DNA from 4 places in the Roseibium sp. AWQ4_290 genome. Region 4 is predicted to be linked to each of the others. Evidence: riboswitches for the same ligand, from Rfam matches in the RefSeq annotation. Region 4 holds a riboswitch; each other region holds the start of a gene.

Region 1 (7,531 bases), on a different contig from region 4:
GAGCAGGTGGCACGGATTGCGGCCAAGGCCGCCGCCTGCCCAAAAGGTCATTCCCGGCCTGATCGGGGATCTACGCGCCTGTCCACCAGACACTGTCATGTGTCGTGCGGGAAGCATCCCGGAATCGGGCTTTCCTGTTCCTCAAGGCCCGCCAAGACGAAAACCGTTTGCAGCCTGCCATCCGCGCACGCCGAATGAAACCGCCCCGGCGCTGGACAAAGAGTGGGGCTCCGGTCGAGCCGGGGACGACCTGCGGAGGACACATCAATATTAGCAGAAAGCCAAATCTCCGCCGCCAGGCACCGTACAAAAGAGGCTGCGCGGCGTCAGGAACCCAGACCTCTGTTTGACCGCATCTGGCATGCTACAGACCAGATGCTCGCCTTTGCGCGCGCAGACAGACTTCCGTTTTCCCTGAGTGTGTCTGAAACAAAGCGATAGCGGACGCATGGGCCTCGGAATATCTTCCGTTTGAGCCAACCGTTTGCTATGTCCTCATCATGACCAGTTTGATCACCCTGTCGGGTCTGCCCGGCGTCGGCAAGACCACCGTGGCCCGGGCTCTGGCCCGACGTATCAAGGCCGTACACCTGCGTGTTGATTCCCTTGAAACAGCGATTGAAACCAGCTGTCTCGACATTCAAGAGGCCGGGGACGCGGGCTATCTCGCCCTTGCTGCCGTGGCCAAGGACAATCTGTCCTGCGGTCTCGACGTGATTGCGGATACAGTGAATTCCCTCGCCGTCACCCGGAACCTGTTTGCCGATTGCAGTGCTTCTTGCGGGGCCGATCTTGTCCTGGTGGAACTGGTCTGCTCCGACCGGGCCGAACACCGCAGGCGGGTGGAAAGCCGCAAAAGCGATCTTCCCGGACACACAGTGCCCACATGGCAGGACGTGGCTGGGCGCTTCTTCGCCCCTTGGGAGGAGGAACACCGTGTGCGGCTTGATACATCCGTGCAATCACCGGAGGATTGCGTGGATATCATCCAGAAAGCCTTGCGCAACGTTTGAACCGGGTCTTTGTCTTTCCCGCCTCTGTCCTTTTTGAAACACCGCGCTTTCATCTCTCAAACGATAGCGACTTGGTCTGAGAGGGGGCTCCTCTTTCGGAACGGGCCGCTGTCCCACCCCAAGAGGAAGACCTTTTGGGCCACCGGCATATGACACCAGCCCCGCCACGGCCCCCGTTGCCGTCGCTGCCTCATCTCCCCCCTTGACTCCTGCCCATGAAAGTCAGATATTTCTGTTATGACAGAAATATCTGATAAAACCGCAAAAGCGCAATTCATCCTCTATTGGGGGGATATGGGCAGCCAGTGGGGGGTCAACCGCTCCGTGGCCCAGATCCATGCCCTGCTTTATCTCAGCACCGATCCGCTGAATGCGGAACAGATTTCCGAGGAGTTGGGCATTGCACGCTCGAATGTCTCCAACTCGTTGAAGGAGCTCGCCGGCTGGCGGCTGATCAAGAGGGTTCCGGTCGCAGGTGACCGGCGCGAGCATTTTGTTGCCGAAACCGATGTCTGGGAAATGGCCCTGCTGATTGCCAGAGGCCGCAAGGAACGGGAGATCGATCCGGCGATCCGGGCCATCGACATGTGCGCCAGCCAGGCCAGGACCGAGCCCGGCCTGAATCCGGAAGTTCTGGGGCGTATACAGGCGATGCAAGAGTTTCTGGCAACGGCTGACAGCTGGTCGGCGCAGATGCTGGGCGTGCCGAAATCAAACCTCGCCGCCCTCATGAAACTGGGCACCAAGGTCCTGTCCCTAGCGAAGATCAGTGGCCGCAAGGCCGGATAAGAGACAGGAGCCAGCAGATGCCAGTTCCCCTGTCCCCGTCGCTCTCCGGGTCCTCATGGCGCCAGCCCTTCGGGCCAAAGGCCCTCCGGGAAACAAGGCCAAGTCCTGAACCTGTCGCCAGAACCAGAACCAGAACCAGAACTGGCTGAGGACAAGTCGAAAAATTTTTGTCTATTAATTTCTCTTTATACAGAAACAACAAACCTAACAGGAAAGGGTGTATCATGCAGATCCCAACGAGCCCTCCACCACCCGCAGCCCGTCTTTGCGCCCCCCGGCGCCCGCCTCCTGGCGGGACCGGACAGCAGGCCGATCTGCGCTTTCGCAAATTGCTGGGCGAAACTGCCTGGGCCAGCCTGTCCCCCGCCATCCGCCGCCGCTTTGGCAAACGGCTGCGCGGCGGGGCCAGCACAGTCTATCAGGGCCAGGTGGTTGCCATGCGCAGGAGCCGGGCCGGAGCCTGCCTCTCCCAGCTGGCACGGCTGGTGGGCGCCCCGCTGCCCCATGACCTGAGCTGCCTTAACCAGCCCGCCGTCGTCTCCGTCACGGAGGACTGTGCCGGAGACGGCCAGTTCTGGCTGCGCCAATATGGCCGGGCGCGCGGGTTTCCGCAGGTCATTCACAGCTCCAAGCGCTTCGCCGGTCCAACCGGCCTGGAAGAATATATCGGCTGCGGCATCGGCATGGCCTTGCGCGTCAGCGCCCGCCCCAACGCCTTGGTCTTCACGAGCGACCACTATTTCCTGCAAGCTGGAACCGTGCGGCTGCGGCTGCCCGCCTGGCTGAGCCCGGGCGCGCTTGCCATCACCCACCGGGACCTTGGCGGCGGCCGTTTCCTGTTTTCCCTCGCCTTGACCCACAGCCTTTTGGGCGACCTGGTTCACCAGGACGCGATCTTCGCAGACATGGAGGACTGATCATGGACGCCCTCCCTTCTGTGAAGCCAGATTGCGGTGCAAATTGCCCAGAGGCTCTCTGGCACAACATCTTGACGGTCCCGGCCCCGTATCCGGCAGACGCCCCAACGACTGACCATCAGTCACAGCAGCACCAACAATTGTCCACCGGTTTTGCAACGGGGTCCGTCCTCCGGTTTCCGCTGCTGATCCGGCCCAAAACAGCGTCCCGGTCCATTCTGCCTCTGATTTGAGCAAAATCCCGAACCACCTACAGATTGACACCAGAACTCACTTACCTACTGTATTTAGTGTTCAGGGCCCGGCGATTCTTTTGCATTGCCGGCTAAGAGGGAAACCGGTGCGCAGGCAGATGCAAACCCGGTGCTGCCCCCGCAACTGTGAACAGGAAGCTGGGATCCAGACGCCACTGGAGATCTCCGGGAAGGCGGATCAAACCGGCATTGACCTGTGAGCCAGGAGACCTGCCTTGAATGTAAAAACGCTAACGGACGGCGGGTCCGCGGGGCGGGATGACCATGTGCCTCGGCACAGGCCCTTCTTGCGCGCTGCCGTTCCCATGAAAAGACCGACTCGGGGTGCAAGAAACAATGACCATCACCGTTTACAGCAAGCCGTCCTGTGTGCAATGCAACGCCACCTACCGTGCGCTCGACAAAAAGGGCGTCGACTACACCATTATCGACCTGAGCGAAGACAGCGAAGCGTTCGAGCACGTTCAGTCCCTCGGTTATCAGCAGGTGCCGGTTGTTGAAGCCATGGGCGACCACTGGGCCGGGTTCCGCCCGGACAAGATTGCAGCGCTCAGCTAAACCTCCGGCGGCTTTGATCCAATGGGAACGCTTGTCTATTTCTCAAGCGCCTCCGGCAACACCCACCGCTTTATCGAACGGCTCGGTGCGCCCGCCCTGCGCATTCCCCGCAATGCGTCCGCAGCGCTTCCAGACGTCGCCGGGCCCTTCGTCCTCGTCCTTCCGACTTATGCGGATGGGGAAGGACGCGGGGCCGTTCCAAAGCAGGTGATCCGGTTCCTGAATGATGCGCCCACGCGCGCGCTCCTCAAGGGGGTGATTGCTTCCGGCAATCGCAACTTTGGGTCTTTTTTCGCCTATGCAGGGCAAGTCGTGTCGAAAAAATGCGGCGTACCGGTGCTCTACCGCTTCGAGCTGGCCGGAACCGACACGGACCTTGCCCGCGTTGACCACGGGATGACGAAATTTTGGCAACAGATGTCCTAGACCGGCCTGCCCAGCAGGCTGCTGCCGTTGACTACCACGCCCTCAATGCCATGCTGAACCTTTATGACAGCGGCGGGCAGATCCAGTTTGATGCGGACCGGCAAGCGGCCCGGCAGTATTTCCTGCAGCATGTGAACCAGAACACCGTGTTCTTCCATTCGCTGGAAGAAAAGCTCGGCTATCTGGTACGAGAAGGCTATTATGAGCAGGAAGTTCTGGACCGGTACGACGCGGCCTTCGTCAAGTCCGTGTTCGAGGCGGCCTATGCCCGCAAATTCCGGTTTCCAACCTTTTTGGGCGCCTTCAAGTATTACACCAGCTACACGCTGAAGACCTTTGACGGCAAGCGCTACCTGGAGCGGTTCGAGGACCGGGTGGTGATGGTGGCCCTGACCCTGGCCGACGGCGATGAAAACCTGGCCATGCGGCTGATGGACGAGATCCTGTCCGGCCGCTTCCAGCCGGCGACCCCGACCTTCCTGAATGCGGGCAAGCAGCAGCGCGGCGAGCTCATCTCCTGCTTCCTGCTGCGCCTTGAAGACAACATGGAATCCATCGGCCGCGGCATCAATTCCGCGCTGCAGCTGTCCAAGCGCGGCGGCGGGGTCGCCCTGCTTCTGACCAATATCCGCGAAGCCGGCGCCCCGATCAAAGGCATTGAAAACCAGTCCTCCGGCGTCATTCCGGTGATGAAGCTTCTGGAAGACAGCTTTTCCTATGCCAACCAGCTTGGCGCGCGCCAGGGCGCGGGGGCGGTCTATCTGAACGCCCACCATCCGGACATCCTGCGCTTTCTCGACACCAAGCGGGAAAACGCGGACGAGAAGATCCGCATCAAGACCCTCTCCCTCGGGGTCGTGATCCCGGACATCACCTTCGAACTCGCCAAGCAGGACGAGGACATGTACCTGTTCTCGCCCCACGATGTGGAGCGGGTCTATGGCATGCCGTTCTCGCAGATTTCGGTGAGCGAGAAATACCGCGAGATGGTGGACGATCCGCGCATCCGCAAGACCAAGATCCGCGCCCGCAGCTTCTTTCAGACGATTGCGGAAATCCAGTTTGAGAGCGGCTATCCCTATATCCTGTTCGAGGACACCGCCAACCGGGCCAACCCGGTGGACGGGCGCATCAACATGTCGAACCTGTGTTCGGAAATCCTGCAGGTCAACGAGGCGTCCGAGTTCCGGGACGATCTCAGCTATTCCCACCTGGGCACGGATATCTCCTGCAATCTCGGCTCCCTGAACATTGCCAAGGCGATGGATGGCGGCGATCTGGGCGCCACCGTGGAAACGGCCGTGCGCGCGCTGACCGCCGTCTCGGTCATGAGCGCCATTGACAGTGTGCCATCCGTGCGCCGGGGCAATGACGAAAGCCACGCCATCGGCCTCGGCCAGATGAACCTGCACGGCTTTCTGGCCCGCGAAAAGATCCACTACGGCTCTGAAGAAGGGGTCGACTTCACCAATTTCTATTTCTACGCGGTCGCCTATCACTGTATCCGCGCCTCGAACGCGCTGGCACGCGAGCGCGGCACAAGCTTCACGGGTTTTGAAAAGAGCCGCTATGCGGACGGCACCTTCTTCGACAAATACATCGACACGGCCTGGGTGCCGGAGACGGACCGGGTCAAGGAGCTGTTCGCGGCCTTCAACATCACCCTGCCGACGCAGGACGACTGGCGCGCCCTGAAAGAAGCCGTCATGACCCACGGCCTTTACAACCGCAACCTTCAGGCCGTTCCACCCACCGGGTCGATCAGCTATATCAACAACGCGACCTCGTCGATCCATCCGATCGTGTCGAAAATCGAGATCCGCAAGGAAGGCAAGATCGGCCGGGTCTACTATCCCGCGCCCTTCATGACCAATGACAATCTCGACTACTATCAGGATGCCTACGAGATCGGCCCGGAAAAGATCATCGACACCTATGCGGCGGCGACCCAGCATGTGGATCAGGGCCTGTCCCTGACCCTTTTCTTCCGCGACACCGCCACCACCCGCGATATCAACCGGGCTCAGATCTATGCCTGGAAGAAGGGCATCAAGACCATCTACTACATCCGCCTGCGCCAGATGGCCCTGGAAGGGACCGAAGTGCAGGGCTGCGTGTCCTGCTCGCTTTAGGAGAGCCCAAATGACCCTGCACACACCCCTTCCCAATCTGGCCCGGCCCGTGCCCCGGGCCGTCAACTGGAACCGGCTGGAAGACGACAAGGACCTGGAAATCTGGAACCGGCTCACGGTCAATTTCTGGCTGCCGGAAAAAGTGCCCCTGTCCAACGACATTCAGAGCTGGGCAACGCTGCACGAGGACGAGCAGCAGCTCACCATCCGCGTGTTCACCGGCCTGACCCTGCTCGACACGATCCAGAACACGGTCGGGGCGCCCACCCTGATGGCCGATGCGCTCACGCCCCATGAAGAAGCGGTGCTGACAAATATTGCCTTCATGGAAGCGGTCCATGCGCGCAGCTATTCCTCTGTCTTTTCCACCCTCTGCCGGACGGCGGATGTGGATGAGGCTTTCCGCTGGTCGGAGGAAAACGAATTCCTTCAGGCCAAGTCCAAACTGATCCTCCAGGAATATGACGCTGCGTCTTCGCCGTTCAAAAAGAAGATCGCCAGCGTCTTTCTGGAAAGTTTCCTGTTCTATTCCGGCTTCTATCTGCCCATGCACTGGTCCAGCCGGGCCAAGCTGACCAACACGGCCGATCTGATCCGCCTGATCATCCGCGATGAAGCCGTTCACGGCTATTACATCGGCTACAAGTTCCAGCGCATGCTGGAAAAGACCGGGGACGCGGAGCGGCAGGAGATCAAGGACTTTGCCTTCTCGCTTCTGCTCGACCTTTACGAGATCGAGTCGAAATACACCGAAAGCCTCTATGACGGGGTGAGCCTGACCGAGGATGTAAAACACTTCCTCCATTACAACGCCAACAAGGCGCTGATGAATCTGGGCTATGAGCCGCTCTTTCCGGACAGTGTCTGCCAGGTCAATCCGGCCATCATGGCCTCGCTTTCCCCGAATGCGGACGAAAACCACGACTTCTTCTCCGGGTCCGGCTCGTCCTATGTCATCGGCAAGGCGGTGGCGACCGAAGACGAAGACTGGGATTTTTAAAGCCAGCCGCTCCTCAAGGGCTTGGCCGTTCGCAGCCTGAAATCACAGATTTCAACGCAACAGACACAAAGAGGCTACAGTCATGAGGCTGCAGCCTTTTTGGTTTCACCCGCCCCCTGCACCGGACCAGCTGACACTGGAGGACCTGACACTGGGCCACCTCGGCCGGGCGGGCCCGCATTGCCTGTTCGCAGCCGACACTTGCGCCACGTTCAAATCACAACGGCCCAATGCCGTGCCCGCCAGGGCTGGTGCCACGCAGCGCCTGGCCTGCATGTGCAGGCCGTGCCATTTCCTCCGCCGTCGGACGGACCAGCCGGTAGCATGTGCCTGCTACGAAGGCATCATATTGCGATCCGCCAAGCAGCTGCCAGCGATGGACGCTGTCCATGGGCGTCAGCTGGCGAACTGTATCTGGCTGATTGTTGTCATAGACATGGAG
Region 2 (7,531 bases), on a different contig from region 4:
GGCAGCATCTTGTTGGCCACCACACCGAAGACCGTACCGGGGGCAACCGGAACCGCCCCGACGGAGACGGCCAGAACCACCGAGACCAGCAGCACGCCCGCCCCAGCGGCCAGAAGAAGCGCAAAGCCCCCTCTGGAGGCTTTGACCGGGAGTGAGTCTGTGACTGGGTCCTGCGAGGGAGGAGCCGGGCGTTGCAGCAAGGCTCAGTCTCCCCAGAAGGCCGCAGCCAGTTTCTTCACCGCCTTGATGTTGCGCGGGCCCGGCGTTGCTTCCACATATTCCAGCGTCACAAACCGGTCGTTGCGCACCGCATTGATCTGTGCCAGCGCCGGATTGGTTTTCATGAACGCCCGCTTCTGGTCCGCAGTCACATTGCCGTAATTCACGATCACGACCACATCCGGGTTCTTTTCCACCACGGTTTCCCAGTCGACCTTCGCCCAGCTCTTGTCAAAGTCATCCAGAATGTTGACCCCGCCTGCGGCCTCGATCAGTGCAGTCGGCATGGCGTAGCGGCCCGCTGTGAACGGCCGATCTTCTCCACTGTCATAGACAAAAACTTTCAATGTTTTATCTGATCTATTTAAAGTCGATTTGAAGCTTCCCAACTCGGCCTTATATCCGTCCACAAGCTTCTGAGCCCTGTCTTCCACGTCAAAGATCCGGCCCAGATTGAGCAGGTCATTATACATGTCCTCCATGGAGACCTTCGGTTTGTCACCAATATGGATGCAGGATTCCGTCAGTTCATAGACCTTGATACCATAGGGCGCGAGGGTTTCCGGCGTCACCTCACCGCCCACTTTCATGCCGTAATTCCAGCCGGCAAAGAGGAAATCCGCATCTGCGCCGACCAGCACTTCCTTGGTCGGGTATTTGGCCGCCAGTTCCGGCAGCTTGGCCACGCCCGCGCGCATGTCCTCATCCAGCGTCTTCCAGCCGGAAATGCCCGTATACCCGGCCATGCGGTCGCGCAGGCCCAAAACCAGCATCATTTCAGTCAGATTGACATCATGGGAGACCGCCGCCTTCGGTGGATGGTCAAACGTCACATCCCGGTCGCAGCTGCGGACAGTGGTTTCGGCAAATGCCTGGGCGGAAAACAGCGAGGCGGCAAGACACAGGGCCAGTCGTTTCATGAAGAACTCCAGAGTTTCAAAGGTGAAAAGTCAGATGCGGCTCATTGCCCGGCACCAGCTTCTGGCGCTGCGCCTGAACGCAATAGGCTTGTTCGATATGGGTCGGGGTCAGCACTTGTTCGGGCAGACCAAAGGCAACAGCACTGCCCTTGTGCAATAACAGAACCCGGTCGCAGACCCGCCCGGCAAGATTCAGATCATGCAGGCTTGTGACAATGGTGATGTTGAGACTGCCGATCAGGGCAACGATCTCTAGCTGATGGCGGATGTCGAGATGGTTTGTCGGCTCATCCAGTACAAGCAGCTGCGGCTCCTGGGCCAAGGCCCTTGCCACCATCACCCGCTGGCGCTCCCCCCCGGACAAGGTCCCGAAAGATCTGGAGGCAAGAGGCGAAAGCCCCATGCGTTCTAGAGACGCCCCAGTGATCTCCCGGTCCCGTTTTCCGGCAGCGGCAAAGCCGCTGCCATGGGGCCTGCGGCCGAGCGAAACGATTTCGCGGACGCTCAAGGCAAAATCAGTCGGCTGCTCCTGAAGAACAGCAGCCACTTTGCGCGCAGTCTGCCGGGCAGACAGTTTCCACAGATCAGCCCCATCGAGCAGGATCATGCCGGAGCTCGGCCTGTGAAACCGATATAACAGCCGCAGCAAGGTCGACTTGCCAGCCCCATTGGCCCCGGCAATTCCAAGCACCTGCCCCGGCGCCAGATCGAAACTGACCGATCTAAGAATGGTCGTGCCCTGCCCGGTGGCCCAGCTGGCTTCTTTCACGGAAAGCGACGCGCCCGTCATAGCTGGCCCCCCATGGCAGCTCCGCCGTTTCGGGCAGATTCACAGGCAAAACACAGAAACTGCCTGCCAGCGCCGCGCGGCTTGCCCGGCCGCGTGCCGGAATTGAACCAGCCATCCAACGGCTCCCGGTACTGGTTAGCAAAGGCAACAAGATCCCCGATATCCGGCTGCGGATCGATGTCCCCGAAAAAACAGGCTGCTTTGTCCCTGACGCTGAAGGCAACCTTGCCGGGCCGGTCGCAGCCCGCCATAAAGGCCAGGCCGGACAGATCAAACTCCGGAATTTTTCCAGACGCAGCCTCTCCGGTCTGCCCAATCGGCAATGCGTGCAGAAGCTGCGTGATCAGCTCCGGCCCGGGGCGGCCATCCGGCCCTCCCGATTGTTCCGGAAGGCCTTGCGTGATCCGGAGGCCCGGCTGCCCCTGCTTCATGTGCCCCTGCTCTGCGCTAACAGCTTGTGTGCCGGCACACGGACGCATGCGGGCAGGTCAAGCCGAGATGAAATTTGTAATGTTATTACATTACGATCCTCAGACGGCGCAAGCAGCTTTTCCTGTCCGTTCGCACAGGTGGCCCGCCCGGTGCGGCTGCTCGAGGCACAGACCAGCCCAGGCGGATCTCCGCAGGGGTCACAGGTTTGGAAACGTCTCCGGCTCATATCGCCCTCCGCGACCAAACGGGGCTTTCAAGAACCGAATGTCCGGCCAGGCCGGGATCATATGTGATGCCATGTCATCCGCTCCTCCGGAACACCCCGTCCGGGTTGAAGTTATGGGTGATATGGCAGGTCTCCTGACTTGCGGGTCGCTGCGCACCTGAACCTTCCCGGGCATCCCCAGTGGTGTTGTCAGGTTTGCTCTCCGCTCACAGTTGCGGGGGCAGTCACGGACTTGGTGCCTGTTGGCTACGCCGCACCGTGTTCCCTTTTAATCCCGATCCGTCTCCGGATACGAGAACCATCCCTTTGTGTGTGTCGAATTCCGAAGCGCCTGTCAATAGTTAACACAAAAGGTTGTAACTCGAAATAATACACTTAAAACAAAAGCAACCCTAAGATTCCAATCAAAAATTTATACATCCAAAGAATTTTTGAATGCCGGTTGATAATATCAATCAAAACAATATCATTAACCTTACAGTATTTATCGAAAAATAAGCAGAAACAAGATTCACAACCGAGAGATAGTATTGTGTTTCTACGGCTGACAATAGCATTTCTTCTGATCTCCGCTTTCAGCGCCGCTCCGGTATGGGCGGATGCAAAGTCCATCCTGATCATCACCTGGCGCGGCACCACTGAGGCGGAGGACGGCTTTGTCCGCAAGCTTGAAACCTTGGGGGTTGACGCTGACTTTGAATATTTCGATGCCCGCAGAAGTGAGGATGAGCTGGCCCGGTTTCTGCGCGACAATCTGGACCATCTGAAATCAAAGGACCTGATCTACACATTCGGGACAACCGCAAGCCTGACCGTTCAAAATTTCGGTGCAGGCGGCGTGCCTCATGTCTTCAATATTGTGGCTGATCCGGTTGGCGCAGGACTGGTGCTCTCCCTGGACCAGCCTCCAGCCGGACTGACCGGTGTGAAGATGTCTCTGTCCCCGGACACCAATCTGGATTTGCTGCGCAAGATCTACAGTTTTTCGTCCCTTGCCATCCTGTTCGATCCCCGCGAACCCAATGCGATTGCCGAAACGGACCGGCTGACCCAAGCCGCCGAAGCGCTTGGCATCAAGGCGGTGCGCCTGCGGTTTTCGCCCGATGCAGATGAGAAGGACCTGCAGATCGCGGCCCTGAAACCGCAGCTCCGATCCGTCGGCGCCCTTTATGTGACAGCCTCTTCATCTTTTGCTGCACATGCCGAAGCGATCGCAGAGCTCGTCCCGCCTGATCTGGTCAGTATCGGCTCCTCAACCGCCTATGTGACAGAAGGGATCATGCTGGCCTTCGGGACGGAATACCGGGAACGGGGAGAAGCTGCGGCGCGAATGGCCGCAAAAATTCTTCTTGAAAAGGTGCCGCCGGGTAGTTTGCCGGTCAGTGAAGTGCACGCCAGCGAAGCAACACTCTATATCAAGGCGGGCAGCCCGGCTCTGGACAAGCTGAACCTGGACAAGGTGCGCAACCGGATCGTCTACAAATAGGGCCTTCCTGTCTCTGGCCGGCAGGAAATCCCATCTTGCCATGACCGCTCAAAAATCCTACCTGCTTGGCCATGACCAAAAGCACTTTGCCTCCCCGCGCCGAAGCGCGCCCCGTCACCCTTGAAACCCACGGCATTTCCCGGCAGGACGACTTTGGTTGGCTGCGGGCGGACAATTGGCAAGAGGTCATGCGTGACCCGGCCGTGCTGGACGCTGACATCCGGGCCTATCTGGAGGCTGAAAACGCCTACCAGGAGGAAGCCATGGCCACCACCAGCGCGCTTCAGGAGACGCTCTTTGCAGAGATGCGTGGCCGCATCAAGGAAGATGACAGCTCCGTGCCCGCCCCGGACGGACCTTATGCCTATGGCATGAAGTATGAGACCGGCGGCCAGCAGCCGATCTTCTTCCGCACCCGGCGGGAGGGCGGCGAGGAAACGATCCTGCTGCATGGCGACAAGGAAGCGGACGGCAAGGCCTATTTCCGCATTGGCGGGGCCAGCCAGTCGCCGGACCACACCCTGCTGGCATGGGCCTATGACGACAAGGGCTCGGAATATTATTCCCTGCAGCTGCGCGACACCGCCACCGGCAAGGATCTGGACTACAGCATTGAAGACACGGGCGGCGGCGGCGTCTTTTCCGCCGACAGCAAATTCGTGTTCTATGTCCGCCTCGACAGCAATCACCGGCCCTCAAAGCTCTTCCGCCACAAGATCGGCACCGATCCGGCCGAAGATGTTCTGGTTCACGAGGAAAAGGATGCCGGCTTCTTCATGGGGGTCGGCAAGACCCAGTCCGGCGAAACGATCCTGATCGATATCCATGACCACGAAACCTCCGAAGTCTGGATGATCCCGGCCCATCTGCCCGAAACCCCGCCCCAGCTGATTGCGCCGCGCGACACGGGCGTGGAATATTCGGTCGATGACCACGGTGACACGCTCTATATCCTCACCAATCTGGGCAGCGCAGAAGATTTCAAGATCGTTACCGCGCCAAAGGCGACCCCGAGCCGGGAGTTCTGGAAAGACTATGTCGCACACAAACCTGGCTGCCTGATCCTCGCCCATTGTGTCTTCAAGACCTTCATGGCACGGCTGGAGCGCGAAGACGGCCTGCCGCGCATCGTCATCCACCGCCTGGCCGATGGCCTGGAACATTCCGTCGAATTTGACGAGGAAGCCTATTCGCTTGGCTTTGGCGGCAGCTACGAATACGACACGACCTCGATCCGATTCACCTATTCCTCAATGACGACCCCGTCGCAGACCTTCGATTATGATGTTGAAACCCGTGACCGGGTGCTGCGCAAGGAACAGGAGATCCCGTCCGGCCACATCGCCGCCGACTATGTGACGCGGCGGCTGATGGCCCCGGCCGCCGATGGGGAGACCGTGCCGGTCTCGATCCTCTACCACAAGGACACACCGCTGGATGGCTCCGCACCGCTGCTGCTCTACGGCTATGGCTCTTACGGCATCACCATTCCAGCCAGCTTCAACACAAATTGCCTGTCGCTCGTGGACCGGGGGTTTGTCTACGCCATTGCCCATATCCGGGGTGGCAAGGACAAGGGCTTCCGCTGGTACAAGGGCGGGCGGCGCGAGAACAAGAAGAACACCTTCACCGACTTCATCGCAGCGGCTGACCATCTGGTCGCCGGGAACTTTACCACCCATCAGCGCATCATCGCCCAGGGCGGATCGGCCGGCGGCATGCTGATGGGCGCCATCGCCAATATGGCCCCGGAGAAATTCGGCGGCCTGATTGCCGAAGTGCCCTTTGTCGATGTTCTGGCCACCATGCTGGACGACACTCTGCCGCTGACCCCGCCGGAATGGCCCGAATGGGGCAATCCGATCACGGACAAGGAGGCCTATGCCTATATCGCCTCCTATTCGCCTTACGACAATGTGGAGGCCAAGGCCTATCCGGCGATCCTGGCCATTGCCGGGCTCACCGACCCGCGCGTGACCTACTGGGAACCGGCCAAATGGGTCGCCCGTTTGCGGGCCACCAAGACAGACGCCAATCTTCTGATGCTGAAGACCAATATGGAAGCAGGCCATGGTGGTGCCTCCGGCCGGTTCGACCGGCTGAAGGAGGTCGCCCTCAACCAGGCCTTTGCCCTGATGGTGGCGGGACAGGCCTGAGCCCTTCCCTCGCCGCAGGCAAACCGTTTCGCCCATCAGACTATCACGCATATTTGACAAGAATACCGGGCCTTCTGTTAGACCCGGTCTTTCTTTTGCGTGTAGATCCCTTACCCTTCATCCCAAGGTATTTTTTTATCGGGACCCCCAGCGTAATTTGAAGGGAACGTGCGACCTTTGCACTGAAAGCTTTGATGTTTGAGCGCGACTGGAAACGGCCTTTCAAACGCGGCGGTCCCCAGGGCATTGGGGTGCATCATGATCAGATCAGGTCTTTGCAAGTCTTGCTGGCTGTCGGGTTGGATTGTCTCGGCCACGCTCCTCTCCGCCGGCATGTGCGCGCAGGCCGCAGAACTACGCTGGTCCTCCCCCACCGATCCCCAAACCATGGATCCCCACGCGGTCAACTCTGCCCCCGTTCTGGGTTTCCTCAACAATATCTATGAAGGCCTCGTTCGCCGCGACCGGGATATGCAGATTGAGGGCTCTCTGGCGGAAAGCTGGGAACCGCTTGGCCAGGATGGCTGGCGCTTTCACCTGCGCAAGGGGGTCACCTTCCATAACGGCGCGGCGTTTGCGGCAGACGATGTGCTGTTCTCCTATGAGCGGGCAGCGTCCAAGGAGGCCGACACCCGTTCCTGGTTCGCACCGGTCCGGGAGGTCCGGATTGTGGGGCCCCATACAATCGATTTCCTGACACATGCGCCCGCGCCGCTCTTTCCCGATTCCATTGCCAATTTTCTGATCCTGGACAAGGACTGGGCCGTGGCGAATGGCGCCGTGCGTCCGGCCAAGGAGTTGGAGACTCACGCAACACTGCACACAAACGGCACCGGCCCCTTCCGGCTCACCACAAGGGAACCGGGAGTGACCACCGTTCTGGAGCCGTTTGAAAACTGGTGGGACATGGCAGAGCACAATCTGACCAAGGCCACCTTCCTGCCGATTGCCAACCCGGCGACTGCGGTCTCCGGTCTACTGAGCGGCCAGGTCGACCTGATAAATCCGGTGCCGGTGCAGGATGTCGCCCGAATCGAAAACCAGGACGGTCTCACCCTGCATCGGGGCATTGAGGCACGGGTAATCATGCTCGGCTTTGCCCATCACCATGAAACCCTGACCTCTTCAAAGGACCTGGCGGACAAGAACCCCTTTCAGGATGTGCGCGTGCGCCGGGCGGTTCAACGGGCGGTCTATGCGGATGCCCTGGTTGACAAGATCATGCGCGGCATGGCCCAGACCGTCTCCCAGCTTGTGAGCCCGCAGATGAAAGGCTATAGCACCGCCGCCTCCGGCCGTCCC
Region 3 (7,531 bases), on a different contig from region 4:
TAAGAACTACAGCGGTCCTTATGAAGCTTGGAATTTCGGCGTCGGCAAGGAATATGCCTTTCCGGTGTATCGCCGAAAGAACCTGAAGTATTTCACGGCTTTGGCCGAGCACTCGGAGCCGCATGTGCCAAGAGCGGCGCAAGCGGGGGCTTTCAAGTCTGACCTTGACCCGTGGCTGCCGACACTTTGGGGCGCCGAAGAAGGAGTTGCGTTGCGGTTTTGGCCGATCGTCGTAGAAAGCCCTTTAAAAGGCGATGGTGCTTTTGAGGGGCTGATGCAACGGCTTCGCACAGCGCTTGACCGAGAAGCTGTTTCAAAGGCGCGCTTTCGTATGGCGTTTCCTGTTGAAGAACAAGCTATGCACCAACTCTCGGCACCGGGGCCAGGTGAACCTGATTGGTTTCCCGACCCAGCGGTATCGGTCGATCCGACGGGCAAGAAGACCATCAATGTGCTGGGTGTGATAGATGATGGTATCCCGTTTGCGCACAGCAATTTTCGGGCGCCTGATGGCTCAAGAACGCGTTTGGAATTCTGTTGGCTGCAATCTGCCCCTAAGGAGGAAGGGAACACGCAACCGGGCGTTCTGTTTGGCAAGGAGTTTGACCGCAAGACCATAGAGGATCTGATCCGTGATCATGGCGAGGATGAGGACGCACTCTATGCAGCTGCTGGCGCAGCCCGAGATAGTTTTGGAAGCGGAGCTGCGATCAGGCGGCTTGTGACGCATGGGGCACATATCATGGATGTCGCCGCTGGATATGACCCCAACAAGGCCAGCGAACCCCCGGAAGAAACGCGTCTAATCGCGGTACAGCTGCCCAATACGTATCCCTGGGATACGTCAAGCTTCGGCAAGGATATGTATCTTTTGGCAGCTGTTCACTACATTTTGGAAAGGGCAGAACGGATTGCCAGAGGCTACGGCGTTGATGACATTCGGGTGACGATCAATTGCAGCTACGGATTTTCCGCAGGCAGACATGATGGGCACTCCGAATTGGAAGCAGCTATTCATGAACTTGTCACTGCTCGGCGTAAGCTGGGTCGGCCAACCGCCTTTGTTCTTCCTTCCGGAAATACGTTTCAGGACCGCCTTCATGGCGAAGTCACGGATAAGGATTTGGAAGCGGGAGAATTTTCATTCCGTTGGGTAATTCAGCCCAATGACAGGACGTCAAACTACCTGGAAGTCTGGTTTCCTGATGGGCTCGATCCAAAAGGCTTTTCCATCTCAGTTCAGTCGCCTTTCGGCACGGTTAAAGCAAGCATGGACCTGACGCCGGACAGATCACACCAAGACGGTGACCCAAGGCGCTTTGAGGTGTTGCGGGCTGGAGATCCGCCAATTGGGAGCCCTGTCGGATTGATCTGTCTGGACAACCACAGAGGATTGGGCCGCTGGCGTGTGACCTTGGTTGTTGCGCCAAGCGAACCCGAAACGGCCGGTCTTGCAGCGGGGCCAGCGGGGGAGTGGAAAGTTACTCTCAGCCGGTCTCAGGACGCTCCAGAACTTCATGGTCCGCTCTATGTGTGGGTGCAAAGGGATGTTGATCTGGAAGCGTTTCGAAAGGGCAACCGGCAGAGTTACCTGAAAGATGACAACTACAGGGTCGTGGATGACACAGGTGGTCAAGCTGACGGGGATGTGCCATGCAGCTATGTCAAGCGTTTTGGCTCGATGAACGGTGTGGCAGCTGCCTCCTCCTCTCTGATTGTCTCCGGCTGCCGTCCGGCTGCGGGCACCGATTGGAGCAGGCCCCAGCCGGTGCCGTCCGGATACAGCTCCGCCGGCAAACCCGGGGCAGGGGATCTGGTCGGCCAGGTCGATTGTACGGCGCCGTCGGACCGGTCCCATGTGGTGCCCGGCATTCTGGCGGCGGGTACACGCAGCGGGTCCTATGCCCTGGTCCAGGGAACCAGCGTGGCCGCGCCCCTGGTGGCCCGAAGACTGTCCGAAGCCTTCGCAAGATGCACCGATGAACAGGTGCGGCAGGCGGAGGCTGACAACTATCTCTCCATTATCGAGAGCACAGAACTCCAATCTCAAAGTGTGGAAGACTCTGCCCGGCTTGGAAAATTTCTTGTTCTTTGAACGAGGAGATATGAAAAAACTCTGAAAGGCCCGGTTTTGACCGGGCCTTTCGTTTTGTGAGACGGACTTTTCACGCTTTACTCACGCGCATCACAGCAGCGGATATTGTAAATACTACTCTTAACGGAAGGGAAGCCAGACGCGGTTTGGGTTTCATCTTCGGAACAGGGCGAACTACAATTTCAGGTCGTGTTCCGGGTCTTCCTGGGTCAATGGCGGTTCAAACGGGTCCGTTTGAGCCAAAGAACATTGATCAGCTGGAAAAAGCGCGGGCATCTGCAGCGCGGTTTCAGAACCGGCGGACGCCCAAGGGGGAGGGAGGTGATGCGTCTTCCCCCGGCTTGGATGTGACATATCCGGGCCCTGAGGGGCCCGAAGTGAGGAAGCCGGCCCCATCGACCATCCTTGGGCAGGCTCGACGCCTGTCAAAGGCACCGGCTTCCTCAGGTCACGTCAGCACAGAGGCAGCGGTCGGCAAGGGCAGTGGAGGTTGTCATGTACGTTGATATTCTGGAAGCGACGGTTCTGAACAACACGCGCTATGAGAAAGACCCCAACCGGTGTCTCACCTATCATATTCTGGACGACAACCGGGTGCCTTTGACCCAGGAACAGGTCGCCATCGAGTGGTCCGCATCGGGCAAGGGGGAAGACAGCGCCCCAGTCCGCATCCGCCGGTCTCCGCTGCGGGTCTGCGCCGGGGGCGATGCCTGGATCAATGTGGTGATCGAGGTCTCCCGCTACCTGGGCTACAATAGAACCTTTTTCGATATTCTTGAAAATTACTACCACACCGCCAGCACCGCCTGGCCCGAGCAGTCTTTTGACGAAGTGATTGCGAAAAAACCGTTCCGCATTCATGTAGATACAGGCGTTTATGACTATTTTGTCTTTTCCGGCGGGGCCAATGAGCTTCTGGGTGGCTCGGCGCTCACCCGCCTGCTGAAAGACCGCAGCGCGGCGCTCGGATCGGATCGAGCGGAGGATTTCCTCAATCTGGACCGGCTTGACGCAGTGCTGGAGAAGGTCAGACAGGGCTATCACGAGCTTGCCGGCTATGTTTTGAAAAAAGCGCCGCGGACACAAATCCTCGTCCATGGCTATGACTACCCGGTGGCCCATAGCGATGGCCCCTGGTTCGGACGGCCTTTTGTGAAGCGCAATTTCAGGATCGAGGCGGACAAGAAGTTGATCTCCGGTATCCTGCACCTTTTGGTCGACCGGTTTTACACCATGCTTCAGGAGATTGATGCGCTCTATCCGAATGTGACGCTGGTCGACATCCGCAATGTTGTGCGCGGACGCTGGACAGACGAATTTCATCCGGACCTTGAGGCGTCAAAAGACATTGCCGGATTTTACCGTAACGTCATTGACGGCTACCCCATCGTTTAGTGAAAATAGCGCTTAGGACAGATTTGCCCGCCGCGGCCTGACATCAGAACTTTTCTTGACCCGGGCAAATGTGACGACAGCTCAAGGTTCGCGGCACGCTCCACAGGAGCGGGAAACAGTTTTTTAGCGGGACACCGCACCAGACCTTTTTGCTGAATGCCCAGAACAGGCAGGACGCGCCAAACCTTTGATCCAGGACTTTTTTTTAATCTTGTTCAGTGGCGGAGCCTGGCTCCGCCACTTATTTTTTGGCCTTGCCCAGCGAGGCGCATGCCAAAAGTCTCTTGCAGAAAGACGATTGACAAGGCTGCTGGATCAGGGCCAAAAATGCCAGGTCAACGGTTTCCGGCGCCAGATCCTGGCACCGGGATTAAAAGGGAACACGGTGAAGCGTACCCATCAGGGACTAAAGCCGTGGCTGCCCCCGCAACTGTAGGCGGTGAGCTGAAACCGACAAAGCCACTGGCGCAAGCGCGCGCCGGGAAGGCCGGTGGATGCCTTGACCCGCAAGCCAGGAGACCTGCCGCTGATTGTCATGGCCGGCCAGCCGGACCTGACACCGCAACCGGACGCCGGGGTGAGCGTCACGCGGCCAAGCGGCGGGACACCCTCCATCCGCTTTCCGCTTCTTTCCCCGACCGTCCTTTCAGTCGACCAGACCGGGCAATCCGTCCCGGTGGCCCATTGAGAGAGACGTCATATGACACTTCGCAAGCTTGGCCTTGGTGCGCTTTGCGCGGCCACATTGCTGACCCCTTTTGCTGCCCAGGCCCATTTTCAGCTGGCGTATACGCCTGAGGTCAATCTGGACAAAGCCGGGGATGTCCCGGTGAAACTCCTGTTTTGGCATCCGTTCGAAAACGGCCATGTCATGGATATGGCCGAGCCCCTTGAGGTTTATGCCGTGCATCGCGGCCAGAAGATCGACCTGAAGGACAGCCTGAAGCCGATCACCTTTTCCGGGTCGGAAAATGAGGCCGCAGCCTTTGACGTCACGCTTCCGGTTAAACGCAGCGGGGACTATGTGCTCGTCGTGGAACCTGCACCGTACTATGAAGAAAGTGAAGACATCTATATCCAGCAGATCACGAAATCCTACGTGACCAGGAACGAGATCCCGACGGACTGGATGGAGCCGCAAGGGCTTGCGACAGAAATCCTGCCGCTGAACCGGCCGACCAACATTGTGGCCGGTTCCACCTTCTCCGGCCGGGTCCTGTCAGAGGGCAAGCCTGTGGCCGGAGCGGAGATCGAGATTGAGTATATGGCCGCAGAGCCGGACATGGATGCCAACACCCCCACCGCACCAACTGCGTCTCCCCTGCCGGGCGGGGGCATCGTCGCAATCTCCGATGACAACGGCTATTTCACTTTCGGCATCCCGAAGGCCGGGTTCTGGGGATTTGCAGCTCTGGGCTCCGGTCCTGCAAAGGAGCATGAAGGCAAGGAACTCAGCCAGGATGCGGTGATCTGGATCCGCGCCTACGACGTCGACTAGAGCAAAGCGCGTTTCATCGGATTTGCCTTTCGCAGCCTGAAATCAGAGATTTCGACACAAAAGACAACACGAATTGAATCCCGATGAACGCGATAGCTTCTAAAACTCCTGGACATAGCGGAGGGAGACCAATGCATATTGTTGATGGCGCCTTGTCGATGCCGGTTGTTCTGGGCGGTGCAGGGCTTGCGGCCGGGGGCATAGCCCTTGGCCTGCGCGCCCTGCCCATGGAGAAGATCCCGGCGGCAGGGGTGCTGAGTGCGATGTTTTTCGTCGCCTCTCTCATCCATGTGCCGGTCGGTCCCTCCAGTGTCCACCTCATCTTGAATGGTCTGGCCGGGCTTGTTCTCGGCTGGGCCGCTTTTCCCGCCTTGTTTGTCGGCCTCTTGCTGCAAGCTGCCTTTTTCGGCTTTGGCGGGCTCACCGTGCTCGGGGTCAACACGTTGAACATCGCGCTGCCTGCTGTTGCGGTCTACTATCTGTGTGGCCGGGGAGCGGCCAGAGGGTCGCCTTTGGTGGCCGCTCTTTGGGGAGGGGCGGGCGGGGCGCTTGCCATTGTTCTGACGACGTTTCTGGTTGGCGCAGCCTTGGCCTTGAGCGGAGAGGAATTCGTTCCGGCCGCCAAACTGGTGTTTTTCGCCCATCTTCCGGTGGTGGCCGTCGAGGGACTTTTGACCGGCTTTGCCGTCTATCTGGCGCGCAGGGTCAAACCGGATCTGTTTTCCGCTCTTCACTCGCCCATCAGGAGGACCCCATGAGACGCGCTGCCATCTTTTTGCTGTCAGGCCTCTTGTTTGCCGGCATGGGCCTGCTCCCGGCTCAGGCCCACAAGGTGATTGCCTCGGTTTTTGCAAACGGGGACGTGATTGAGGGGGAAATCGGGTTTTCCAACGGCGACATGGCCACAGGTGCCCTGGTTGAAGTCTTTGACGAAGATGGCGCCAAACTGGGCGAGGCGATCACTGACAGCGATGGCTTTTTCACCTTCACGCCCAGCAAGCGGGTTGTCCATGTCTTCAAGGCCAATCTCGGGGCCGGTCACATCGCCCAAGTGCGTATGGAGCTGGAAGACCTTCCGGAGATCGGTCAGACGGCAAATACTGGTGGGGGTGAAACGGGGACAGGGCCACAGAAAACACGCCCGGCAGCCCTGCGGCAAACCGCACAGACGGTTGAGGAACAGGCAGGCCAAGCCTCCCTTGCAGCACTTGAAGAAAACCGGGAGCAGTTACGGCAGATGATCCACAAGGAGGTGACACCTTTGAGGCGGGAGATTGCCGCCTACAAGGAAAAGAACGACTTCCAGACCATTCTGGGCGGGATCGGCTACATTGCCGGGCTGTTCGGCCTCTTTTTCTACCTTGCCGCACGGCGCAAGCTGGCTCAGGCGGAGGGGCAGGCCTAGGCATGGGGCACCTCGTTTCCACCGGGGCGCCGGGTCTCGTCCGCTCCGGTCAAGTCCAGGTCAAAACGGGTCTGGACGGGCTGGACCCGCGCACCCGCATTCTGGCGGCTGCCGCCTTTGCGGTTCTGATGGTCAGCCTCAAGAGCCTCGCCGTGCTGCCCCTCGGGTTAGCTGTTGCCATTGCAGGTCTGCTGGTGGCCCGTATTCCGGTCAAGGCAACCTTGCGGCGAATGGCGGCGATGGACGGTTTTGTTGTCTTCATGCTGGTGCTGTTGCCTTTCACGGTTCCAGGCTCACCGCTTTTCACTGTGTTCGGATTCGGCTTTTCCCTAGAAGGGCTTGCCCGGGCGGCGGAGATTGCCCTGAAGGCAAATGCCGTCATTCTCATGCTGATGGTGCTTGTGGGAACGCTTGAACCGGTGACCCTTGGTCATGCCCTGAACCGCCTGAAAATGCCACAGACACTGGTCCATCTCCTGATGTTCACCGTGCGCTATATCGACGTGCTGCATCAGGAATACCTGCGCTTGCGCGGGGCGATGAAGGTGCGCTGCTTTCGACTGCAAAACTCGCTGCACACCTATAGATCTGTTGGCTATCTGGTGGGCATGATGCTGGTGCGCTCAGTTGACCGGTCCGAACGCATTCTTGCAGCCATGAAGTGCCGGGGATTTACCGGAGGGCTCCCGTTGCTCGACACGATGCGGTTCACCGGCCGGGACGGCGTGTTCGCTGGGGGCGCAGTCCTGCTGGCGCTCTGTCTCTTGGGCTTGGAGGGAACGATTGGCGCCGCTGCTTGAATTGACTGGCCTCCGGTTTGGCTATCCCGGCCATACACCTGTTCTCAAAGGCGCGTCCCTGTGCCTGTCAGAAGGGGAACGGCTGGTGATCAGCGGCCACAATGGGGCTGGCAAAAGCACACTGCTGCGCCTGATTGTCGGACTGTTGGTGCCTGAGGCAGGCACTATCCGCGCCTTCGGGAGGCAGTGTGCCACTGAATCGGATTTTCAGGCTGTCCGGCGCAGGGCCGGGTTTGTGTTTCAGGATCCGGACGATCAGCTGTTTTGCCCGACCGTTGCCGAAGACATTGCCTTTGGTCCGCTCAATCTGGGCAAGAGCCGGGCAGAGGCGGCGGACA
Region 4 (7,531 bases):
CACCCGGACCAGAGCACATAGCAGGTCCGTCAGCTGCTCCCCATCCGGGCTTTCTCCCAGAATATGCAGGCCATCCCGGATCTGCAGCTCTTTCAGATCGCATAAATGGGCATCGAGCCGGGCAAGGCGGGTCTCCTGATCCTGGTGCTCGTCCAGACCGATATCCTTGTCGAGCCCGTGGCGCGTGGCCACGTCCAGAATGTCCCGTGTCAGGGCCTTCAAGCGGCGCGGATCGACCCCGGCGGCGAGGTAATATTCATCCAGCAAGGTTTCCAGCTCTTCTCCAACCCCATAGCTTTCCGCCCGCGTTAAGGGCGGTGTCAGATGGTCGACAATAACGGCCGAGGTCCTGCGCTTGGCCTGTGCCCCCTCGCCCGGATCATTGACGATAAAGGGATAGATATTCGGCACCGGACCCAGCACGGTTTCGGGAAAACAGTTTTCCGACAACGCCAGCGCCTTGCCGGGCAGCCATTCCAGATTGCCGTGTTTGCCAAGATGAACCACGGCATCGGCGCCAAAGACCTCCCGCAGCCAGATGTAAAATGCGAAATAGTGGTGCGGTGGCACCAGATCCGGATCGTGATAGGTCTCTTTCGGATCAATATTGTAGCCCCGTGCGGGCTGAATGCCGACAATCTGGTTGCCAAACCGGTGCAATGCCAGACGGAACGCGCCCTCCACCACATGAGGATCGTCGTCCGGCGCGCCCCAGCGCGCAACAACGGCGGACCTGACCGGATCGGTCAGTTTGGCGAACGCCCGGTGATAGTCCGCCAGCGGCAACGCCTCATGCGCCTTTCGGTCAGAGCGTCCATCAAGCGCATTGGTCACGCCGGAGGTCAGCACGGCCATCAGATCTGTGGCTGTTTCCGGTGCGTCTCCAACCTCGTAGCCTGCCGCCTTCATGGCCTTCAAAAGACCTGTGCAGGAGGCGGGCGTATCCAGCCCCACCCCGTTGGCCAGCCGTCCATCCCTGTTCGGATAATTGGCCAGGATCAAAGCGGTTTTTTTGGCGCCCGCAGGCGTCTTGCCGAGACGGGCCCAGTTGGCGGCCAGCGCAGCCACGAACCGTATCCTGTCCGGCACCGGCGTGAAACGGACCGGGACCGACTGGGTTTCGGGGTCAAAGATGCCTTCTTCCTTGAACGAGACGGCGCGGGTCAGAAGCCTGCCATCGACCTCCGGCAGGACCACATGCATGGCAAGATCGCGGATCGACAAGCCCTGATCGCTGTCCTGCCAGCCCTCTTTTGATGAGGAGGAGAACACCAACTGCAGCACAGGCTTGCCGGTCCGGTCCAGCGGCGTCGGCGTGTGGGCAAGGCCCGCCTTGGAAACGGCAAAGGCGGTCGCGTTCAGCACCACATCGGGGGCGGCCTGATCAAACAGGTGCTCCAGCACGGCAACGGCTTCCGCATCCTTCAAGCTGGAGACAAAAACCGGCAACACATTGAGGCCTTCCGCCTCGAGCGCTGTGACAAGCGCATCAACCGGCGCGGTCTGCGCGCCTTGCACCAGCGCCCGATAGAAGGTGATGGCCGCCACCGGGCGCCCCGGATCACGCCAGAGCGCCTTGATAGCAGCCAGATCCGGCGCGGACTGGCCTTTGAGATAAAGACCGGCCCGGGGCAGCGGCACAGGCTGGGGCGGCTCCTCCCCAGCCCCGATAAGGTGGGCCGCATAGGCCAGCGCATTGGCGTAGTTGGCAGCGCCCCCTTCCACACAATAGCGCCAGATCCGGCGGACCTCTTCCACAGGCCGGGTGGAGCGGGCCGCCAGATCCGCATCCCACTTGTCGTCCCCCGGCAGGACAATGAGATCCAGCGCGGCGGCCCGGGCTTCTTCCTCAAACCGTTCCAGTCCGTAGCGCCAGTATTCAATGCCGCCCAGAAGCCTCAAAATCACCAGTTTGGAGCCGCGCACCGTCTGTTCGGCATAAAGATCTGCCGAATAGGGGTGGGTCAACGCCATCAGATTGGCCAGGCGCAAACTGGCGCGGTCTCTTCCAAGTCCCGCATGGGCCGCGGCAAGGCCGCCAAGTTCCGTATCTGCAGCCGACAGGAACAGAATATCGGCCGGCGCCTGCCCCAGATCGACAGCATCGCCGCCGTCATCGATCCGGCGTGTCTGGCTGGCAAGAATATGCATGGGCGGGTGGAGCTTTCTTCAGGGTCAACCGGGGCGCCCGCTTCAAGCAGAGCGCCCCAAAACGGGGCCATGTGGCAAGGCTTTTAAGAGCGCCGCTCAAGCGGCTTCGCGGACGCGGCCCAAAAGGCCGCGCACGGCGTCAAGGTCAAAGCCTTTCAGGCCGATGACCACCAGACGGCCTGCGCTTTCCGCCCCCGCTGCAAACCAGGTCTCCACCCGGGGGCCCACCGCCTGCACCATAGCGGGCGTTGCCTTGCCATGGATCCGGACCGCACCCTTGATCCTTAAGACACCTTTCAAGGCCATGGCCTCCAGCACCCTGGCTTCAAGAGAGGCGAGACTGTCAAATTCCGGGCAGTCGAACACATGGCTTTCAAAATCATCATGGTGGTGATGGTCATGTTGGTGATCATGGTGATGATCATCCCCGCCATGGGACGGCGCATCGTCATGGTGATGATGGTGATGCTCATGGCGGGCGGCCATATCGTCTTCGGCAGCGGACTGACGCCCGAGCAGGACCTCGATCGGCAAGGTGCCCTTTTCCGAGGCAATCACCTGAACCGCCGGGCGGATATCTGCCCCAATCCGGCTTTCAACCGCTTTCAGCGCCGCGTCCGCAACCAGATCCGCCTTGTTCAGAACCACCAGATCGGCGCAGCGCAGCTGGTCGTGAAACAGTTCTTCCACCGGGCTGTCATGGTCCAGCGCCTCATCCGCCGCGCGCTGCGCCTCAAGCGCGGCTTCATCCAGCGCAATCCGGCCCTCGGCCAGCGCAGCAGCGTCCAGCACGGTCACGACGCCGTCGACCGTCACTCTTGTTTTGACACTTGGCCAGGAAAAGGCGCGCACAAGCGGCTGCGGCAGCGCCAGCCCGGACGTTTCAATGACAATATGCTCCGGCGGAGTATCCCGGCCGAGCAGCATTTCCATGGTCGGCAGGAAGTCATCGGCCACCGTGCAGCAAATGCAACCATTGGTCAGCTCGACCACCTCTTCCGCCGCGCAGTCCGGATCAGCGCAGCCATTCACAAGCGACCCGTCAAAGCCCATATCCCCGAACTCATTGACAATCAGCGCGATTTTCTTGCCGTTGGCATTTTGCAGGAGATTGCGGATCAAGGTGGTTTTGCCCGCCCCCAGAAAGCCCGTCACAATTGTCGCCGGGATCTTCTGCCCCGGTGTTTGAAGGGTCTGTGTCATATTGCTCTGTGTCATAGGGTAATGTCCGGTTGGTTGGCGGGTTTCAGCAAAAGGGGCAGTCCGGCCGCCACCAGAACGACCTGGGCACAGACCCTGGCCATGTCCTGATTGAGCCGTCCTTGCGCATCCCGGAACGCTCTGGACAGTTGATTGTCCGGCACGATGCCCTGGCCGACTTCATTGGAAACAAAGACCACCGGGCCCGGCAGTCCCTCAACCGTCCTGCACAGCGCGTCCGTCTCGGCAGCGGCATCCTTGTCCGCAAAGATCAGGTTGGAGAGCCAGAGGGTCAGACAATCGACCAGAACCACCCGGTCCGGCCGGCAGATGTCTTCAAGCACCCGTTTGAGATCGGTCTGTTCTTCAATCGTGTGCCAGCCTGCGCCGCGCTGTTGCCGGTGTGCTGCAATACGGTCCGCCATTTCGGCATCAAAGGCCGCGCCGGTGGCCACATAGATTTTTTCAAGGCCGGAGGTGACCGCAAGCTGTTCGGCAAAGCGGCTTTTCCCGGAGCGGGCACCGCCAAAAACAAGCGTGGACCTTGGTCCGGAAGCTGCACTCACATCTGTCTCCCGGCCGTCCACCCGACAGCGTTCTGGGTTGCTGGATCAACGGCCGGTCTCCTGGCTCACGGTGTCTGGCCTCCCGCACCCCTTCCCGGCCCTCTCCGGCCAGTGGTTCTTGTGCGCTCGTTCACCGTTTACAGTTGCGGGGGCAGCTCCGGAATGGCGCCAGAGGCGATGCACCGGATTCCCGTTTCATCCGGATCAGCAAGCCCGATCCGGAACCGTTTCAACCTTTCGTACCTGCATTCCCGGTATGTGACAAGCAGATAACCAGGCAGCGCCCCTTGCCCAATTGAGCTATGGCTCCCGCATCGCCTGGCCGGGGCTCCGCGCAAGGGGAGCAGCTCCAGCCGGTCTTGAGGCTAAATCCGCCCGGGTTTTCACCAGGACCGTCCCTTTCTACCTTTCTGGAATCCTTACGGTTTTCCACATGCTGGATAAAAAAATGACAGCGGGATGAAAAAAACGCGATCGAGGGCTTGGCAAACGGATCATGCCTTTGTTATACGCATCTCCATCGACGGGGCAGCGACGCAGCGGCCCCGAGCGTGGTGATCCCCAGTAGCTCAGTTGGTAGAGCAAGCGACTGTTAATCGCTGGGTCGCTGGTTCGAGTCCGGCCTGGGGAGCCATCACCACTTTTGTCTCTCTTAAAAATTCAGTCATCCTGAACGGGGCTGCGGCCGGCCCGGCGCGAACCTTATGTGCTACGCCGATGACGGCGCCACACATGTGCCCTGCCCTTACGGCCTGACGCCGATTTATTTTCAGGCATCCCGCCCCAAGCAATTGCGCGGCCAGTGTTTGGGTGTCATGAAGGCGCCATCAGGCGGGAGGTATCATCTGAGCCCTTCCCTCCGGCCTTCCTCCTTTCCCGAACCGGCAATGGTGACACATGGACATTCAGAAAGTTGGCGTGATTGGCGCTGGAACGATGGGCAATGGCATTGCGCAGACCTTTGCGATGGCCGGGCTCCAAGTGATCATGCAGGATATTTCCGAGGCGTCGCTGGAGCACGGCAAGGGCACCATCGGCCACAGCCTGTCCCGGCTGCAGGCGAAAGAGAAAATCTCGGCGGACGAGGCCGCAAACTCTCTGGCACGCGTGACCACAACGACTGATGTGACTGCCCTTTCGAGCTGTCAGCTGGTGGTCGAGGCAATTGTGGAGAATATCGGCATCAAATCCAAGGTAATTTCCCAGCTCGACGAAATTTGCGGGCCGGAGACGATCATTGCCTCCAACACCTCCTCCATCTCCCTGACCCGGCTCGCGGCGGCCTCCAAACATCCCGAACGGGTCATCGGCATGCATTTCTTCAACCCGGTTCCGGTGATGAAGCTGGTGGAGATCATCCGCGCCCTTCAGACCAGCGACGAGACCTGTGAACGGATCACCGCTCTCACCAAGACCATCGGCAAGGCGCCCCGGGTGTCCAAGGACAGCTATGGTTTTGTGGTCAACCGGGTGCTGGTTCCCATGATCAACGAGGGCATCAACTGCGTCTACGAAGGCCTGGCGTCACCGGAAGATGTGGACGGCATGATGACGCTTGGCGCCAACCATCCCATGGGTCCGCTGTCCCTTGGCGATCTGATCGGCCTCGACGTGGTTCTCGACATCATGGAAACTCTTTATGACGGGTTTGACGATCCGAAATACCGCCCGAGCCCGCTTTTGAAACAGATGGTGGATGCGGGCTATCTCGGCCGCAAGACCGGACGGGGCTTTTTCCATTACGAAAAACGCTGAGGAGATCCTCATGTATGTCAGTGTCAGGCGTTACAAGAATGTGCCGGATCTTGCAGGGTTCGTGCGCGATGTGAAGATCGATTTTGTGCCGAAACTGAAAGCGCTGCCCGGCTTTGTCGCCTATTATGCGGTGGAAGAGGACCACGAAGCGGCACTGACCACCATCAGCGTCTTTTCAACCGCCGCCATGGCCGAAGACAGCAATGCGGTTGCCGCCGACTGGGTCAAGGCCCACAATCCGGAGATCACCCTCACCCCCAGCGAGATTGTCGCTGGCGGGCTGTCTGTGGTCGAGCCGCCCATCCGGGGCTGAAACAGAGTTGGGTGTCAGGCCGCAAGGCTCTGCGGCACGCCGTGGAGCCAGACGGTTTTGACACTCAGATCCGGGCCGAGATGAACGGCATCGGCGGCCCGGCCCTTCACCAGCCGGCCAAGAGGCCGCCCGATCACATCCGCCGGGATGCTGGTTGCCATTTTCAAGGCCGCTTCCAAATCGATTCCGACCGCCCCGGTCAGAAACCGGATTGAGGTGGGCAGGTCGATATCGGCCCCGGCGAGCGTGCCGTCTTCCAGCGTGAGGCGGCCATCTTTACGGAAAATCTCCCGGCCGCCCAGTTCAAAACACTCCACATCCGTGCCTGTTTGCGACATGGCATCGGTCACCAGAAAAATCTGCCCCGGTCCGGTTTTGGCCCTCAGCGCAATTTTCAGGGCCACCGGATCCACATGCACCCCATCTGCGATCAGACCGGCATTCAGAGCACCAAGCTCCAGTGCGGCCCCCACCAGTCCCGGATCGCGGTGCTGCAAAGGGCTCATGGCGTTGAAGAGATGGGTGACGCAGCGCGCGCCAGCCTCAACGGCCTTACCTCCGGCTTCAAAGCTCGCATTGCTGTGGCCCAGGCTGACATGAATGCCGGCCGCTGACAGCTGCGCGATCTGCTCCACCGGGACCGTTTCCGGGGCCAGCGTGATCATCAGGCTGGGGAGCTTCGCCGCCGCCTCCAGATAAAGCGCCATATCCGCCTCGGTGAGCGGCCGGATCAGACGGGCATCATGGGCGCCCTTCCTGCCTGCAAAAAGATGCGGTCCCTCCAGATGCAGCCCGTGAAATCCCGGCACGCCCTGCTCCCAGGCCGCAACGGCCAGAGCCACGATCTTGCGGGTCACCTCAGGTGTGTCGGTGATCAAGGTGGGCGTGAGCGCCGTTGTGCCCAGAGCCAGATGGGCGGCACAAATGCGGGCAATATCCGCAACGCTGGCCGCCTCGCCCAGCATCAGGCCACCACCGCCATTGACCTGAAGATCGACAAATCCGGGCGACAGAATGCCATCCCCATGGGCATCGATCTGATAGCCCGCCGGGACCTTCTTGTGCGGACAAATGCCTTCAACCATCCCGTCCCGCGTCAGCAGCGCCGCATCCCGGTGGAGCGTGCGGCCGTCAAACACAAGGGCGCAGCCATGGGCAATAAGATCCGTCATACTGTCTGCGTGACCTTGTTGAGATGCCTTGGAACGTCGGGATCGAAACCCCGCTGACGGGCGAACCATTCAATGAAGCTGTAAAACGACACGATCTGAACCAGCGAATCGGTGAGCGGATGCCCGGCCGCTTCATAGGCAAGGCGCGTTGCGGCCTGAACCTTGTCCGTCGAGGCAAAGACCTGCCCGCCTTGCCGGGCCATGCGGTCAGCGGCCTCCGCCAGCCCGTCTTCGGCCGCATCACGCACCCCAAGCGCCAGAACCGGGTAGCCGTTTTCGACAATGGAAACAGGCCCATGCATCACTTCGGCCGACGAATAAGCCTCCGCGTGGATCTGGCAGGTTTCCTTGAATTTAAGCGCCGCTTCATGGGC

The links. Region 4 has a riboswitch for cobalamin ahead of cobU (bifunctional adenosylcobinamide kinase/adenosylcobinamide-phosphate guanylyltransferase). Riboswitches for the same ligand answer to the same signal wherever they lie in the genome.
Region 1: it holds a riboswitch for cobalamin, as region 4 does, so the genes downstream of both, nrdH (glutaredoxin-like protein NrdH) here and cobU (bifunctional adenosylcobinamide kinase/adenosylcobinamide-phosphate guanylyltransferase) in region 4, are expected to answer to the same signal.
Region 2: it holds a riboswitch for cobalamin, as region 4 does, so the genes downstream of both, ACXAH0_RS09140 (DUF1636 family protein) here and cobU (bifunctional adenosylcobinamide kinase/adenosylcobinamide-phosphate guanylyltransferase) in region 4, are expected to answer to the same signal.
Region 3: it holds a riboswitch for cobalamin, as region 4 does, so the genes downstream of both, ACXAH0_RS23335 (DUF4198 domain-containing protein) here and cobU (bifunctional adenosylcobinamide kinase/adenosylcobinamide-phosphate guanylyltransferase) in region 4, are expected to answer to the same signal.

What each region holds. Positions count from the first base shown of each region.
Region 1 is NZ_JBSWYG010000016.1:82,293-89,823, reverse strand. Features, by position in the region: gene ACXAH0_RS16875 (P-loop nucleotide/nucleoside kinase family protein) at 501-1,013, shown strand; gene ACXAH0_RS16870 (GbsR/MarR family transcriptional regulator) at 1,251-1,802, shown strand; gene ACXAH0_RS16865 (DUF4166 domain-containing protein) at 2,027-2,719, shown strand; cobalamin riboswitch at 3,000-3,205, shown strand; gene nrdH (glutaredoxin-like protein NrdH) at 3,310-3,531, shown strand; gene nrdI (class Ib ribonucleoside-diphosphate reductase assembly flavoprotein NrdI) at 3,553-3,957, shown strand; gene nrdE (class 1b ribonucleoside-diphosphate reductase subunit alpha) at 3,939-6,089, shown strand; gene nrdF (class 1b ribonucleoside-diphosphate reductase subunit beta) at 6,100-7,089, shown strand; gene ACXAH0_RS16840 (hypothetical protein) at 7,307-7,531, opposite strand, start outside.
Region 2 is NZ_JBSWYG010000007.1:137,156-144,686, reverse strand. Features, by position in the region: gene ACXAH0_RS09155 (FecCD family ABC transporter permease) at 1-113, opposite strand, end outside; gene ACXAH0_RS09150 (ABC transporter substrate-binding protein) at 204-1,139, opposite strand; gene ACXAH0_RS09145 (ABC transporter ATP-binding protein) at 1,156-1,929, opposite strand; gene ACXAH0_RS09140 (DUF1636 family protein) at 1,926-2,360, opposite strand; cobalamin riboswitch at 2,695-2,905, opposite strand; gene ACXAH0_RS09135 (ABC transporter substrate binding protein) at 3,120-4,073, shown strand; gene ACXAH0_RS09130 (S9 family peptidase) at 4,145-6,229, shown strand; gene ACXAH0_RS09125 (ABC transporter substrate-binding protein) at 6,488-7,531, shown strand, end outside.
Region 3 is NZ_JBSWYG010000030.1:39,656-47,186, forward strand. Features, by position in the region: gene ACXAH0_RS23320 (S8/S53 family peptidase) at 1-2,095, shown strand, start outside; gene ACXAH0_RS23325 (hypothetical protein) at 2,591-3,490, shown strand; cobalamin riboswitch at 3,813-4,032, shown strand; gene ACXAH0_RS23330 (hypothetical protein) at 3,990-4,178, shown strand; gene ACXAH0_RS23335 (DUF4198 domain-containing protein) at 4,191-4,988, shown strand; gene cbiM (cobalt transporter CbiM) at 5,120-5,746, shown strand; gene ACXAH0_RS23345 (cobalt ABC transporter permease) at 5,743-6,393, shown strand; gene cbiQ (cobalt ECF transporter T component CbiQ) at 6,396-7,193, shown strand; gene ACXAH0_RS23355 (energy-coupling factor ABC transporter ATP-binding protein) at 7,177-7,531, shown strand, end outside.
Region 4 is NZ_JBSWYG010000008.1:201,336-208,866, reverse strand. Features, by position in the region: gene cobN (cobaltochelatase subunit CobN) at 1-2,151, opposite strand, end outside; gene cobW (cobalamin biosynthesis protein CobW) at 2,248-3,369, opposite strand; gene cobU (bifunctional adenosylcobinamide kinase/adenosylcobinamide-phosphate guanylyltransferase) at 3,366-3,917, opposite strand; cobalamin riboswitch at 3,951-4,161, opposite strand; tRNA gene ACXAH0_RS10430 (tRNA-Asn) at 4,476-4,551, shown strand; gene ACXAH0_RS10425 (3-hydroxybutyryl-CoA dehydrogenase) at 4,815-5,672, shown strand; gene ACXAH0_RS10420 (hypothetical protein) at 5,683-5,985, shown strand; gene nagA (N-acetylglucosamine-6-phosphate deacetylase) at 6,000-7,157, opposite strand; gene ACXAH0_RS10410 (SIS domain-containing protein) at 7,154-7,531, opposite strand, start outside.